DNA from 2 places in the Streptomyces azureus genome. Region 1 is predicted to be linked to the other one. Evidence: riboswitches for the same ligand, from Rfam matches in the RefSeq annotation. Region 1 holds a riboswitch; the other holds the start of a gene.
The links. Region 1 has a riboswitch for thiamine pyrophosphate ahead of AOQ53_RS29465 (thiamine ABC transporter substrate-binding protein). Riboswitches for the same ligand answer to the same signal wherever they lie in the genome.
Positions count from the first base shown of each region.

Region 1 (7,020 bases):
TGGGTACGCCCACAGCCATGGGTACGCCCACAGCCCTGGCCATGGGCACGCCCAGGGGGCCGCTCCGGCGGGTCCCGCATACGATGCGCATGAAGCGCCTCAGACTCGCCCCATGCCCATCGTGCCCGACGTAGCCGAATACGGCGGAGACCAGGATGACGACCGGGGAGCTGCTCGGCTGAGCGGCTCCCCGGTCCGAAACGAGACGAATCCGGAGCCCATGCCCGACGCCGCAGAGCCGGCACCCAAGCCGCAGAAGAAGAGCGCGGGTCGCGACCTGAGTGCCGCGATAGGGGTCGGGGTCGGGCTGGGCGCGGTGATCGTCGCATCACTGTTCGTCGTCAAGGCCGTGTTCGTCGGCGTGATCGCGGTCGCCGTCGTGGTGGGCCTCTGGGAGCTGACCAAGCGGCTGGACGAACGCAAGGGCATCCGGGCGCCCCTCGTGCCGCTCGCGCTCGGCGGTGCCGCGATGGTCGTCGCCGGGTACGTCCGGGGCGCCGAGGGCGCCTGGGTCGCCATGGCGCTCACGGCACTGGCGGTGCTGGTGTGGCGCATGACGGAGCCGCCCGAGAACTACCTCAGGGACGTCACGGCGGGCGTCTTCGCGGTGTTCTACGTGCCGTTCCTGGCGACCTTCGTCGCGATGATGCTGACGGCGGACGACGGGCCGCAGCGGGTGCTCACGTTCCTGCTGCTCACGGTCGTCAGCGACACTGGTGCCTACGCGGTCGGCTGGCGCTTCGGCCGTCACAAGCTCGCGCCGCGCATCAGTCCCGGCAAGACCCGCGAGGGTCTGCTCGGCGCGGTCGCCTTCGCCATGGTGGCGGGCGCGCTGTGTCTGGAGTTCCTCATCGACGGCGGTGCCTGGTGGCAGGGGCTGTTGCTCGGCCTCGCGGTCGCGGTCAGCGCCACGCTCGGCGACCTCGGCGAGTCCATGATCAAGCGGGACCTCGGCATCAAGGACATGGGCACGCTGCTGCCGGGGCATGGCGGCATCATGGACCGGCTGGACTCGCTGTTGCCCACGGCTCCTGTGGTGTGGCTGTTGCTCGTGCTCTTCGTCGGGTCCGGCTGAGGCTATACGGCTTTGACCACCTTTAGGGCCTTGCGGTTTTTCCGGCCTCATGGCCTTTGTGGGGAGCTCCCGTCCGATGGTCGGCGGGGGCTCGCCGTCGTCGTGCGGAGGTGCTTGCGGCGTCGCCAAGTGGGACGATTCAGGTGTACGTCGCAAAGGGGGACATCATGTCCAGCATTCGACAGACCATCGATGTCGACCGGCGTCCCGAGGACGTCTACGACTACGTCACGGACGCCGAGCGGCTGCCGGAGTGGCAGCTGAGCGCCGTGTCCGCGGAACGTCTCGACGAAGGGCCCGTCGGCGTCGGCTCCCGGATGCGGGTCACCCGGCACATCGGCCGCCGGGTCATGCCGATGACCATGGAGGTCACGGAGTACGACCCGCCGCACAGCTGGGGCATGCGGGGTGTCGACGGACCCGTCCGGGCACGGGTGCACGGCGAGGTCGAGCCGTTCGACGAGGGGCGGCGCTCCCACGTGACGATCGAGGTCGACTTCGAGGGCCACGGCGTCGGCAAGGTCCTCGTCCCGCTCGTCGTACGCCCCCAGGTCCGCAAGGAACTGCCGCGCAACGAGCAGATCCTCAAGGACCGGCTGGAGCACATGGGAGAGAAGGGCCTCTGAAAAAGGGGTACGGCCGACGTGTGTCGGCCACTGCTGTGTCCGGACAGGGTCTCGCCGCCGTGGCCCTGCCATTCCGAGGAGACCCGGCATGACGATCCAGCGGATGGACAGCGTCCTCATCGTTGTCGACGACCTCGACGCCGTCCTTTCGTTCTTCGTCGAACTCGGCATGGAGCTGGAGGGCAGGGGGCCGGCCGAGGGAGCTTGGGTGGAGCGGGTCATCGGGCTCGAGGACGTCCGACAGGAGATCGCCATGCTGCGGACCCCGGACGGTCACGGCCGAATCGAGCTGGCGATGTTCCACCAGCCGAAGGCGATCCGTCCCGAACCGAAGGACGCGCCGGCGAACACGCTGGGCATTCGCCGCATCATGTTCGCCGTCGACGACATCGAGGACGCCGTTGCCCGCCTGCACACCCACGGCGCCGAACTCGTCGGTGACGTGGTGCGGTACGAGGACAGCTACCGGCTCTGCTACCTCCGCGGCCCCGAGGGCGTCATCGTCGGACTGGCCGAGCAGCTCGGCTGAAGGCTGCCGCTGCCATTGCCGAAGGGATCCTGCACCCAGGCGACGACCCTGAGACGTGACGGTCGCAGGTCACGTGAATCGATCTGCGACACTGGTACGGCCATGCCTAAGCCCGGAGAACTCACTTTCGTCGCCCCGCGCGGAGCCAAGAAGCCGCCGCGGCATCTCGCCGACCTCACTCCTGCCGAGCGCAAGGAGGCCGTTGCCGCTGTCGGGGAGAAGCCGTTTCGTGCCAAGCAGCTCTCGCAGCACTACTTCGCGCGGTACGCGCACGATCCGGAGCAGTGGACCGATATTCCGGCCGGCTCCCGCGGCCGGCTCCAGGAGGCGCTGCTGCCCGAGCTGATGACCGTCGTGCGGCATCTGTCGACCGACCAGGGCGCCACGCGCAAGACGCTGTGGCGGCTGTTCGACGGGACGCTCGTCGAGTCCGTGCTGATGCGCTATCCGGACCGGGTGACCATGTGCATCAGCTCGCAGGCCGGATGCGGGATGAACTGCCCGTTCTGTGCGACCGGGCAGGCGGGGCTCGACCGGAATCTGTCCACCGCCGAGATCGTGCACCAGATCGTGGACGGTATGCGGGCGCTCAGGGACGGAGAGGTGCCGGGCGGGCCGGCGCGGCTCAGCAACATCGTGTTCATGGGCATGGGCGAGCCGCTCGCCAACTACAACCGGGTCCTCGGCTCCATCCGGCGGCTCACCGACCCCGAGCCCGACGGGCTGGGGCTGTCGCAGCGCGGGATCACCGTCTCGACGGTCGGTCTCGTCCCGGCCATCCACAGGTTCGCCGACGAGGGCCTCAAGTGCCGCCTCGCGATCTCGCTGCACGCCCCCGACGACGAGCTGCGCGACACCCTCGTGCCCGTGAACACGCGGTGGAAGGTCCGGGAGGTGCTGGATGCCGGCTTCGAGTACAGCGCCAAGTCCGGGCGCCGGCTGTCCATCGAGTACGCGCTGATCCGGGACATCAACGACCAGGCCTGGCGCGGTGACCGGCTCGGGCGGATGCTCAAGGGCAGGCCCGTGCACGTGAACCTGATTCCGCTCAACCCGACGCCCGGCTCCAAGTGGACCGCTTCGCGGCCCGAGGACGAGAAGGCGTTCGTGGAGGCGATCGCGGCCCATGGTGTGCCGGTGACGATCCGGGACACCCGTGGTCAGGAGATCGACGGGGCGTGTGGTCAGCTCGCGGCCACCGAACGGTAGTCTGACGGGCGTAAGCACAACCGCATTTTCCGACACCTTCATATTCCGACAGGGGAGCGCCACAGCGCTGAGAGTGCGGCACACGGCCGCAGACCCTCCGAACCTGGCCCAGGTCATTCTGGGTAGGGAGATCGGTCATCACTCGAGCTGTTGCGCCCTGCCCGGGAATCCCAGAGATCCCGGGCAGGGCCGCGTCTTCTCCTGGTCCTCCAGGAGGAATCCAGTGAGCAACAACATCAAGCGGCTGACGGCGGTGGTTGTCGGGCTCGGCATGGCCGGCACGCTCGCCGCGTGCGGGTCGTCCGACGGCGGCCCGGGATCCGGCGACTCCAAGACCGTGACCCTCGTCAGCCACAACTCGTGGGCCGCCTCGAAGGGCGTCATCGCGGCGTTCGAGAAGCAGTCCGGCTACAAGGTGAACGTCCTCGAGGACGGCGATGCCGGGCAGGCCGTGAACAAGGCCATCCTGACCAAGGACAACCCGCAGGGCGACGTCTTCTTCGGCGTCGACAACACACTGCTGTCCCGCGCCCTCGACAACGGCCTGTTCCAGCCGTACGAGGCGAAGGGCTCGGACCGGATCGCGCCGGAGTACCGGGCCGACCAGGAGCAGCACCGGGTCACGCCCGTCGACACCGGCGACATCTGTGTCAACTACGACAAGAAGTACTTCGCCGACCACAAGCTCGCCCCGCCGCGCAGCTTCGACGACCTGGTCAAGCCCCAGTACAAGAACCTCCTGGTCACCGAGAACGCCTCCACCTCCTCGCCCGGCCTGGGTTTCCTGCTCGGCACCGCCGCGAAGTACGGCGACGAGGGCTGGCAGGACTACTGGAAGAAGCTCAAGGCCAACGGCGTGAAGGTCGTCGACGGCTGGGAGCAGGCCTACAACGAGGAGTTCTCCGGCTCGGCCGGCGGGAAGAAGGCCAAGGGGGACCGGCCGCTCGTCGTGTCGTACGCCTCCTCGCCGCCCGTCGAGGTCGTCTACACCGACCCGAAGCCCACCACGGCACCGACCGGGGTCGCGCAGGGCACCTGCTTCCGGCAGGTCGAGTACGCCGGGCTGCTGAGCAACGCGAAGAACACCAAGGGCGGCAAGGCGTTCCTCGACTTCCTGGTCAGCGAGCGGTTCCAGGAGGACATGCCGCTCAACATGTACGTGTACCCGGTGCGCGAGGGCGCCCAGGTGCCGCCGGAGTTCGTGAAGTACGGGCCGCAGGCGAAGGACCCGGAGACCATGGACCCGGCGAAGATCGCCGACCACCGTGACCAGTGGGTCAAGTCGTGGACCTCGCTCGTACTGAAGTAACCGAAGCAGCCGTCCGCAAGGACCGGCGGCGCGGGAGCGCGGCGCGGTTCGGCCTCATCGCCGTGCCCGTCGCGTTCTTCGCCGTCTTCTTCGCCTACCCCGTCGCCGCGATCGTCGCGCGCGGTCTGGAGGTCGACGGGGTCTGGCAGTTCGGGCGGATCGGGGAGGTGCTGGCGCAGTCCGACGTCCGGCACGTCCTGTGGTTCACCACCTGGCAGGCGATCGTCTCGACGGCGCTCACGCTGCTGATCGCGCTGCCCGGCGCGTACGTCTTCGCGCGCTTCGACTTCCGCGGCAAGCAGGTCCTGCGGGCGGTGGTGACCGTGCCGTTCGTGCTGCCGACGGTCGTCGTCGGTACGGCGTTCCTGGCGCTGGTCGGGCGCGGCGGGCTGCTGGACGAGCTGTGGGGGGTGCGGCTGGACACCACCGTGTGGGCGATCCTGCTGGCGCACGTCTTCTTCAACTACGCGGTCGTCGTACGGACCGTCGGCGGGCTCTGGGCGCAGCTCGACCCGCGGCAGGAGGAAGCCGCGCGGATGCTCGGGGCGTCGCCGCTGCGGGCCTGGCGGCAGGTCACGCTGCCGGCGCTCGCGCCCGCCGTGGCCGCCGCCGCGCTCATGGTCTTCCTGTTCACCTTCACCTCCTTCGGTGTCGTCCAGATCCTCGGCGGGCCCACCTTCTCGACCCTGGAGGTGGAGATCTACCGGCAGACGTCGGAGATCTTCGACCTGTCCACGGCGGCCGTGCTGACGTTGATCCAGTTCGTGGCGGTGGGCGCGATCCTCGCCCTGCACGCCTGGACCGTACGGCGGCGGGAGACGGCGCTGCGGCTGGTGGACCCGTCCGTGACCGCGCGCCGGCCGCGCGGCACCGGGCAGTGGGCGCTGCTGGGCGGGGTGCTCGTCACCGTCGTCGTGCTGCTCCTGCTGCCGCTCGCGGTGCTGGTGGAGCGGTCCCTGGACGCGCCCGGCTTCGGCTACTACCGGGCGCTGACCAGGGTTGACGGCGGGGTGTTCCTGGTGGCGCCGATCGAGGCGATCGGCAATTCGCTGTCGTACGCCGTCGCCGCCACCCTCATCGCCGTGGTGATCGGAGGGCTCGCCTCCGTCGCGCTCACCCGACGGGATGCCGGGCGGTTCGTGCGCGGCTTCGACGCGCTGCTGATGCTGCCGCTCGGGGTGTCCGCGGTGACCGTGGGCTTCGGGTTCCTGATCGCCCTGGACGAGCCGCCGCTGGATCTGAGGTCCTCGTGGATCCTGGTGCCGCTCGCGCAGGCGCTGGTCGGTGTGCCGTTCGTCGTGCGGACGATGCTGCCCGTGCTGCGGGCGGTGGACGTGCGGCTGCGGGAGGCGGCCTCGGTGCTGGGGGCCTCGCCCTGGCGGGTGTGGCGTGAGGTGGATCTGCCGATGGTGCGGCGGGCGCTGCTGATCGCTGCCGGGTTCGCCTTCGCGGTGTCGCTCGGGGAGTTCGGGGCGACGGTGTTCATCGCGCGGCCCGACAACCCGACGCTGCCGGTGGCCGTGGCGCGGCTGCTGGGACGGCCCGGGGAGGTCAACTACGGCCAGGCGATGGCCCTTTCGACGATTCTGATGGTGGTGTGCGCTGTGGCCCTGCTGGTGCTGGAGAGGCTTCGCACGGACCGGACCGGGGAGTTCTGATGCTGCTGGCTCTGCAGGGCGCGACGGTCCGTTTCGGCGGGCGTGCCGTGCTGGACGCCGTCGATCTGGAGGTCGCCGAGCACGAGGTCGTGTGCGTGCTCGGGCCCAGCGGCAGCGGCAAGTCGACGCTGCTGCGGGCGGTGGCCGGGCTCCAACCCCTCGACTCCGGGCGGGTGTCGCTCGACGGGCGCGACCAGGCGGGCGTGCCCGCGCACCGGCGCGGGGTCGGGTTGATGTTCCAGGACCACCAGCTGTTCCCGCAGCGGGACGTGGGCGGCAACGTCGCCTTCGGGCCGCGCATGCACGGAGCGTCGAAGCGGCAGCAGGCCGAGCGCGTACAGGAGTTGCTGGACCTGGTCGGCTTGCCGGGCGCATCCCGCCGGGCCGTCGCCACGCTGTCCGGCGGGGAGCAGCAACGGGTGGCGCTGGCCCGGGCCCTGGCGCCGAGCCCCCGGCTGCTGATGCTGGACGAGCCTTTGGGGCAGCTCGACCGTTCGCTCAGGGAGCGGCTGGTCGTCGAACTGAGGGAGCTGTTCGGCCGGTTGGGCACGACCGTACTCGCCGTGACGCACGACCAGGGGGAGGCCTTCGCGCTGGCCGACCGGGTCGTGGTG
Region 1 is NZ_DF968368.1:1,290-8,309, reverse strand. Features, by position in the region: gene AOQ53_RS29485 (phosphatidate cytidylyltransferase) at 1-1,075, shown strand, start outside; gene AOQ53_RS29480 (SRPBCC family protein) at 1,243-1,701, shown strand; gene AOQ53_RS29475 (VOC family protein) at 1,790-2,230, shown strand; gene rlmN (23S rRNA (adenine(2503)-C(2))-methyltransferase RlmN) at 2,333-3,439, shown strand; TPP riboswitch at 3,480-3,586, shown strand; gene AOQ53_RS29465 (thiamine ABC transporter substrate-binding protein) at 3,711-4,748, shown strand; gene AOQ53_RS29460 (ABC transporter permease) at 4,724-6,406, shown strand; gene AOQ53_RS29455 (ABC transporter ATP-binding protein) at 6,406-7,020, shown strand, end outside.

Region 2 (7,020 bases), on a different contig from region 1:
GCCAGCGCCCGCGGGATCACGCTCGTACGGTCGTCGGCGTTGTCGTGGTCCGCGGCGAGCGCCTGCGGCGGTACCGCGTCCAGCTGCTCCACGGTCAGCCGGGCACGCCCGGCACGGACCTGCGCGAGCAGCGCCACCGCGTCGTGCGGTCGGATGTCCGGGGTGCGGGCGGTCGCCGAGGCCACCATCTCGTCCAGCTCGTACGCCAGACCGGGCACGGCGGCCGAGGGCGGCGGGACGTCCTCGTGCAGGTGCTTGTAGAGGATCACGGCCGGGGAGTCCCCGTCGTGCGGCTTGTCGCCGGTCAGCATCTCGTACAGCATCACGCCGCACGCGTACACGTCGACGCGGGGGTCGGCGGTGCCGTTCTCTATCTGCTCGGGGGCGAGGTACGAGACCGTGCCGAGCACGGTGCCGGTGGTGTTCGTCACCGTGTCCACGGCCCGTACGAGCCCGAAGTCGGCGACCTTGACCCGGCCGTCGTCCCCTATCAGGACGTTTTCGGGCTTCATGTCCCGGTGCACGAACCCGGCGCGGTGCGCGGCGCCCAGCGCGGCCAGCACCGGCTCCAGGATGTCCAGGGCGGCACGCGGCTGAAGGGCCCCGCGCTCGCGCAGCACGTCCCGCAGGGTGCAGCCCGCGACGTACTCCATGGCGAGGTAGACGTAACTGCCGTCAGTGCCCTGGTCGAAGACCTGCACCACGTTCGGGTGAGCCAGCCGGGCCACCGACTTGGCCTCGCGGATGAACCGCTCGACGAACGAGCCGTCGACCGCGAGCGAGGGGTGCATCACCTTGAGCGCGAGGACCCGGTCGAGCCGGGTGTCCACGGCCCGGTAGACCGTGGCCATCCCGCCGACCGCGATCCGCGCGTCGATGCGATACCGGCCGTCGAGCACCTGCCCGACCAAGGGGTCCTGAAGGGTCGTGTCCACGCAGGCGAGTGTACGAGCCACGACTGACAGCTCCATCGCCCCCGCGGTTTTCGGGGCGCGACTGAAGCGGACCTGTGACGTGCGTCAGGCCGCCGTCGCGGGCAGTCGTGCCGCTGGGCGGCACCCGTCCCAAGGAATCGGCACCCCGCCACGCCGGGCTGCGGACCGCCCGGCCTCGGCAACGACGCCGAGTCACTTAAAAGGCAGGCCGCTCCGGATCCAGCACAGCCATCCCCTCGGCCGGCGAAGACGCCTCCGCGAAGTGCCGCCGAGGAATGCGCCCGGCGCGGTACGCCAACCGCCCCGCCTCCACCGCATGCCGCATCGCGTCGGCCATCAGCACCGGCTCCCGCGCCCGCGTCACCGCCGAGGCGAGCATCACACCCGCGCACCCCAGCTCCATCGCCAACGCCGCATCCGACGCGGTACCGGCCCCCGCGTCCAGAATCACCGGCACGCGCGCGTGCTCGACGATCAGCTGGAAGTTGTGCGGATTGCGAATGCCCAGCCCGGAGCCGATCGGCGAACCGAGCGGCATGATCGCCGCACAGCCGACGTCCTCGAGCTTCCGCGCGAGCACGGGGTCGTCGTTGGTGTACGGCAGCACCGTGAACCCGTCGTCGACCAGCGTCTCGGCCGCCTCGAGCAGTTCGATCGGATCCGGCAGCAGGGTCCGCTCGTCGGCGATGACCTCCAGCTTGACCAGGTCGGTGCCGAGGGCCTCGCGCGCGAGGCGGGCGGTCAGGACGGCCTCGCCGGCGGTGAAGCAACCGGCCGTGTTGGGCAGGACGCGAATGCCGAGCTTGTCCAGGACGGACAGCACCGAGCCGTGCACCGAGGCGTTCACCCGGCGCATCGCGACCGTCGTCAGCTCCGTCCCGGACGCGACCAGCGACCGCTCCAGCACATCGAGGCTGGATGCCCCGCCCGTACCCATGATCAGGCGGGACGTGAAGGACGTACCACCGAGGACAAACGGATCGTCGGCCATGGTCAGCCTCCTTGGACGGCGGTGAGGACTTCCACGCGGTCTCCCTCGGCCAGGGGTGTGGACGGCCACTGCGCGCGCGGGACGACGGTTTCGTTGAGGGCGGCGGCCACGCCGGACGGCGAGGCGGTGAGCGACCTCACGACGGTGTCGAGAGCCGTACCGGGCCGGACGTCCCGGGGCTCCCCGTTGACGGAGATGTTCATGCGGGCTGCTCCGTGAGTGCGGTGACGGCGCTGAATCGCTTCGGGGTGAAGGGGCGGGCCTCCTCGGGGAGCTCACCCGTCGCCAGGACGTGCGCCATGGCGTCGCCGGTGACCGGCGTGAGCAGGACGCCGTTGCGGTAGTGCCCGGTGGCCAGCAGCAGTCCGTCCAGCCCGGTCGGGCCGAGCAGCGGCGCGTTGTCGGGGGAGCCGGGCCGCAGCCCGGCCCGGGTCTCGGTGAGCGGCAGCTCGGTGATGCCCGGGACCAGCTCGTGCGCGTCGCGCAGCAGCTCGTACACGCCGCCCGCGGTCACGGTGGTGTCCCAGCCCAGTTCCTCGCTGGTCGCCCCGACGACCAGCTCGCCGCTCTCGCGCGGCACCAGGTAGACGTGGCTGCCGCGGACGACCGCGCGCACGGTCCGGCTCAGGAACGCCCCGTGCCGCTGCGGCATGGTCAGCCGTACGACCTGCCCCTTCACCGGCCGCACGGGCGGCAGCACGTCGTCCGGGACGCCCGCCAGTCGCCCGCTGAGGCTGCCCCCGGCCAGCACGACCTGCTCGGCGTCCAGCGGGGTGCCGTCGCCCGTGACGACGCCAGTGGCCCGGTCCCGTACGACGGTGAGCCGCTCGGCCCACACCCGGTGGAAGACCACACCGGCCCGCTCGCACGCCGTGACCAGCGCCCCGGCCAGCCGCCGCGGGTCGATCTGGTGGTCGCCGTCGACCCGCAGCCCGCCGCGCACGCCCGGTGCGAGCATCGGCTCCAGACGCCGGCACTCCCGTCCCGACAGCCATTGGGACTCCAGGCCCGACTGCTGCTGCAAGGTGTGCAGTTCGCGCAGATGGGCCCGGTCGTCGGCGTCCAGGGCCACCGCGAGCGTGCCGCACCGGCGGTAGCCGAGGTCGTGGCCGGTCTGCTCGGTGAGCTCGGCCGCGAAGTCCGGATAGCGCCGGGCGGAGGCGAGATTCAGACCGAGCAGGGTCTGCTCGCCGTAGTGCAGTTCCGTGACGGCGGCCAGCATCCCGGCCGCCACCTGTGCGGCTCCGCCGCCCGGCTCCGGGTCCAGCACGGCCGTGGCGAGCCCGCGTTGCGCGGCCCGCCACGCGGTGACCAGGCCGATGATCCCGCCCCCGATGACGAGGACGTCTGACGTTCGCGTACGCGACATGGGCGTCCAGCCCCTCCCTTCGCCGGCATGACCCGGATCAGGTTCGTACGGTCGGAGGCCGCCAGCCTCCCTCTCAGCCCGGTGCGTCCGGGCTCCCGCGAGTGCCTTACGTTGGCCACCCACCCTAGCCCGATGCCGTACGGCGCAGTAAGGGAGCCACCACCGCCATGGCCCGATCCCTCGACGGTCTCGTCCTCGCCCCGGTCGCCGACCAGGCACCGGGCCAGGTGGGGACCCGCACCCGGTTCACGTACCACGAGAAGGACGGCGAGGTCTGGGCCGAGTACACGGGCGGCGACGTCGTACGCGGACATCTCGTCGGAACCCGGGAGGGCGACAGACTGGACTTCCGGTACGTACAGCTCAAGGGGGATGGAACCACCTCCTCCGGGCACTGCGTGTCGACGGTCGTGGAACTGCCCGACGGGCGGGTGCGGCTGGAGGAGAGCTGGGAGTGGGAGTCCCAGGCGGGCAGCGGGACGAGCGTTGTGGAGCAGGTCACTGCGCATGAGCACTGACTGACAAAGTGTCAGTTGTCTATGGTGATCAGGTGAGCGAGCAGACGCAGGCACCAGGTTCGTCCGCGCCGCGGCGCGTGGTCGTGGCGGGCGCGGGCATGGCCGGTGTGCAGACCGCGGTCGCCCTGCGCGAGCAGGGCTTCACCGGCACCGTGAGCCTGATCGGCGCCGAGCCCCACCAGCCGTACGACCGGCCCCCCTTGTCCAAGGCCGTCCTGCTCGGCAAGGCCGAGGGCTCCGCCTTCGACGTCGACTTCGAGGCCCTCGGCATCGAACTTCGGCTCGGCTGCGAGGTGCGGGGCCTGCGCCCCGGCGACCACGAGCTGGACACCGAGGACGGGCCCGTGCCGTACGACGTCCTGGTCGTCGCGACCGGTGCCGAACCGATCCGGCTGCCCGGGGCGGCGGGCGTGCCGGGCGTGCATCTGCTGCGCACCCTGGACGACGCCGAGCGGCTGCGGCCGGTGCTGGCCCGCCGGCACGACATCGTGGTCGTCGGCGCGGGCTGGATCGGCGCGGAGTTCGCCACGGCCGCGCGCGAGGCGGGCTGCGCGGTGACCGTCGTGGAGGCCGCCGAACGCCCGCTCGCCGGGGCGCTGCCCGCCGAGGTCGCCGCGCCGATGGCCGGCTGGTACGCCGACGCGGGTGCCGTACTGCGGACGCACGCGCGCGTGGAGCGTGTGGAACCCGGCGCTGTCGTTCTGGACGACGGCTCGCGGCTGCCCGCGGGCGCGGTCGTCGTCGGCATCGGCGCCCGTCCGGCCACGGCCTGGCTGGCCGGCTCCGGGATCGAGCTGGGCACGCGCGGCGAGATCGTGGCCGACCAGCACCTGCGTTCGTCGGCGCCCGACGTGTACGCGGTCGGCGACTGTGCCTCCTTCCCCTCCGGCCGGTACGGCGAGCGCCTGCTGGTGCACCACTGGGACAACGCCCTCCAGGGACCGCGCACGGTCGCCGTGAACATCGTCGGCCGGGCGTCGGGGGAGACCCCGGCGGTGTACGACCCCGTGCCGTACTTCTGGTCCGAGCAGTTCGGGCGGTTCGTGCAGTACGCCGGTCATCACGCGGCCGCCGACACGACCCTGTGGCGGGGCGATCCGGCCGGACCGGCCTGGACGGTCTGCTGGCTCCGCGGCGACCGGCTGGTCGCGCTGCTGGCGGTGGGCCGCCCCCGGGACCTGGCGCAGGGCCGCCGCCTGATCGAGTCGGGCACGCCGATGAATCCGGCGTTGCTGGCGGACCCGGCGAGGCCGTTGAAGGCGGCGACGGCGTAGCTCGAGAGGAGCCAGTGTCCGCCCAGGTGGGCGGGCCCGACTTCCGACTGTCAGTGGGGGATGGCAGGCTGGTTTCCGTGACCGAGATTGACGCAAAGATCGATGCTCTCGTCCCTGCCTGGCTCACCCTCCCCGACATCGCCGAACAGCTCGGCGTCGAGGTGACGCGCGTGCGGCAGCTGGTCAAGGAGGGCCAGCTCATCGCCGTACGCCGTGGTGAGAACCGCGCACTGCACGTCCCCGCGGCCTTCATCGACGGGGACAAGGTCGTCAAGGGTCTGGCCGGGACCCTGACGCTCCTGCGGGACGACGGCTTCACGGTCGAAGAGATGCTGGAGTGGCTCTTCACCCCCGACCCGAGCCTGCCCGGTACGCCGGCACAGGCCCTGAGCGAGAATCGCGGCACGGAGGTGAAGCGCCGAGCCCAGGCGCTCGCCGTCTGACCGACCTCGACCGAAACAACCGTCCGGTGCCGTACGAGTGGGACCGGACTGAACAACCGCCCGGTGTGTGGGCCGGGGCCCGCCGGGTCCCGGCCAGGGGTGGCTCGCGCCCGACCGGGGCGTGGGCCGCCTGTGGCGGTCCGTGCAGGGCCCCGGGCGAGGCTCGCACCGGAGTCACCGGAGCGGGGCGCTCCGGCGCCCTGGCCGCCTGCGCGTGCCGTGCGCAGGGGTGCCGCACCTGCCGTCCGCCACGAACGCGGGCGCCTGGGGTCCGCCCGTAACGCCACCGGCCCAGGCACATCTCGCGTCCGTACGCCACCATGGGCGCACCCGCACTTCTACGTCGGCGGATGCACCCGCATCCGTACGCTCACGGGGGCAGCAGCACCCGTGCGCCGCCACGGCGCATCCGCACCTGTACGCCGCCAGGAGGCGCATCCGCACGCGTGCGCCGCCAGGGGGCGCGCCCGCAGCTGTGCGCCGCCACAGGCGCACCCCGCACCCGTACGCCACTGACAACCAGGGGGACACGCATGGCCGCCACCACCGCCACCACCGCCCGCGCCCAGCTCGCCGACGCCCGGGTCTACCTCTGCACCGACGCGCGCAAGCGCCAGGGCGATCTCGTGGAGTTCCTGGACGCCGTACTGGCGGGCGGGGTCGACATCGTGCAGTTGCGGGACAAGGGCATGGAGGCGGCCGAGGAGCTGGAGCACCTGGCCGTCTTCGCCGACGCCTGCGCCCGGCACGGCAAGCTGCTCGCGGTCAACGACCGCGCGGACGTCGCCCACGCCGCCGGCTCCGACGTACTGCACCTCGGCCAGGGCGACCTGCCCGTCTCCGCGGCCCGCGCGATCCTCGGCGACGACGTCCTGATCGGCCGCTCCACGCACGCCGAGTCCGAGGCCGCCGCGGCCGCCGTCCAGGACGGCGTGGACTACTTCTGCACCGGCCCCTGCTGGCCCACCCCCACCAAGCCCGGCCGCCACGCCCCCGGCCTGGACCTCGTCCGGTACACCGCCGCCCTCGGCACCGACCGGCCCTGGTTCGCCATCGGCGGCATCGGCCTCGGCAATCTCGACCAGGTCCTGGAAGCGGGAGCCCGGCGCGCCGTCGTCGTACGGGCGATCACCGAGGCCGACGACCCGGGCGCGGCGGCGGCCGAGCTCGCGAAGAGACTGCGGGAGAAGTAGTACGCCGGGTGTCCAAGGGGTGGACAACAAGTGCACAAATCGGTCAAATGTCCGTGCCCGGTTGGGGGACCGACCGCCCCTGGCTAACCTGCCGGTATGGCCCTCGGCACCGCATCCATCAGGTCGGACCACGCGCGCACCGTCCGCGACATGCTCGCGACCGGCAAGACGACGTACTCGTTCGAGTTCTACGCCCCGAAGACACCGAAGGGCGAGCGGAACCTGTGGAACGCGCTGCGCCGGGTCGAGGCCGTGGCCCCCGACTTCGTCTCCGTGACCTACGGCGCGGGCGGTTCC
Region 2 is NZ_DF968415.1:11,694-18,713, reverse strand. Features, by position in the region: partial or broken gene pknB (Stk1 family PASTA domain-containing Ser/Thr kinase) at 1-935, opposite strand, end outside; gene AOQ53_RS34115 (thiazole synthase) at 1,132-1,926, opposite strand; gene thiS (sulfur carrier protein ThiS) at 1,929-2,129, opposite strand; gene thiO (glycine oxidase ThiO) at 2,126-3,295, opposite strand; TPP riboswitch at 3,293-3,404, opposite strand; gene AOQ53_RS34100 (hypothetical protein) at 3,463-3,813, shown strand; gene AOQ53_RS34095 (NAD(P)/FAD-dependent oxidoreductase) at 3,846-5,087, shown strand; gene AOQ53_RS34090 (Rv2175c family DNA-binding protein) at 5,165-5,530, shown strand; gene thiE (thiamine phosphate synthase) at 6,064-6,723, shown strand; gene metF (methylenetetrahydrofolate reductase [NAD(P)H]) at 6,820-7,020, shown strand, end outside.
Region 2: another riboswitch for thiamine pyrophosphate. It lies ahead of thiO (glycine oxidase ThiO); the one in region 1 lies ahead of AOQ53_RS29465 (thiamine ABC transporter substrate-binding protein).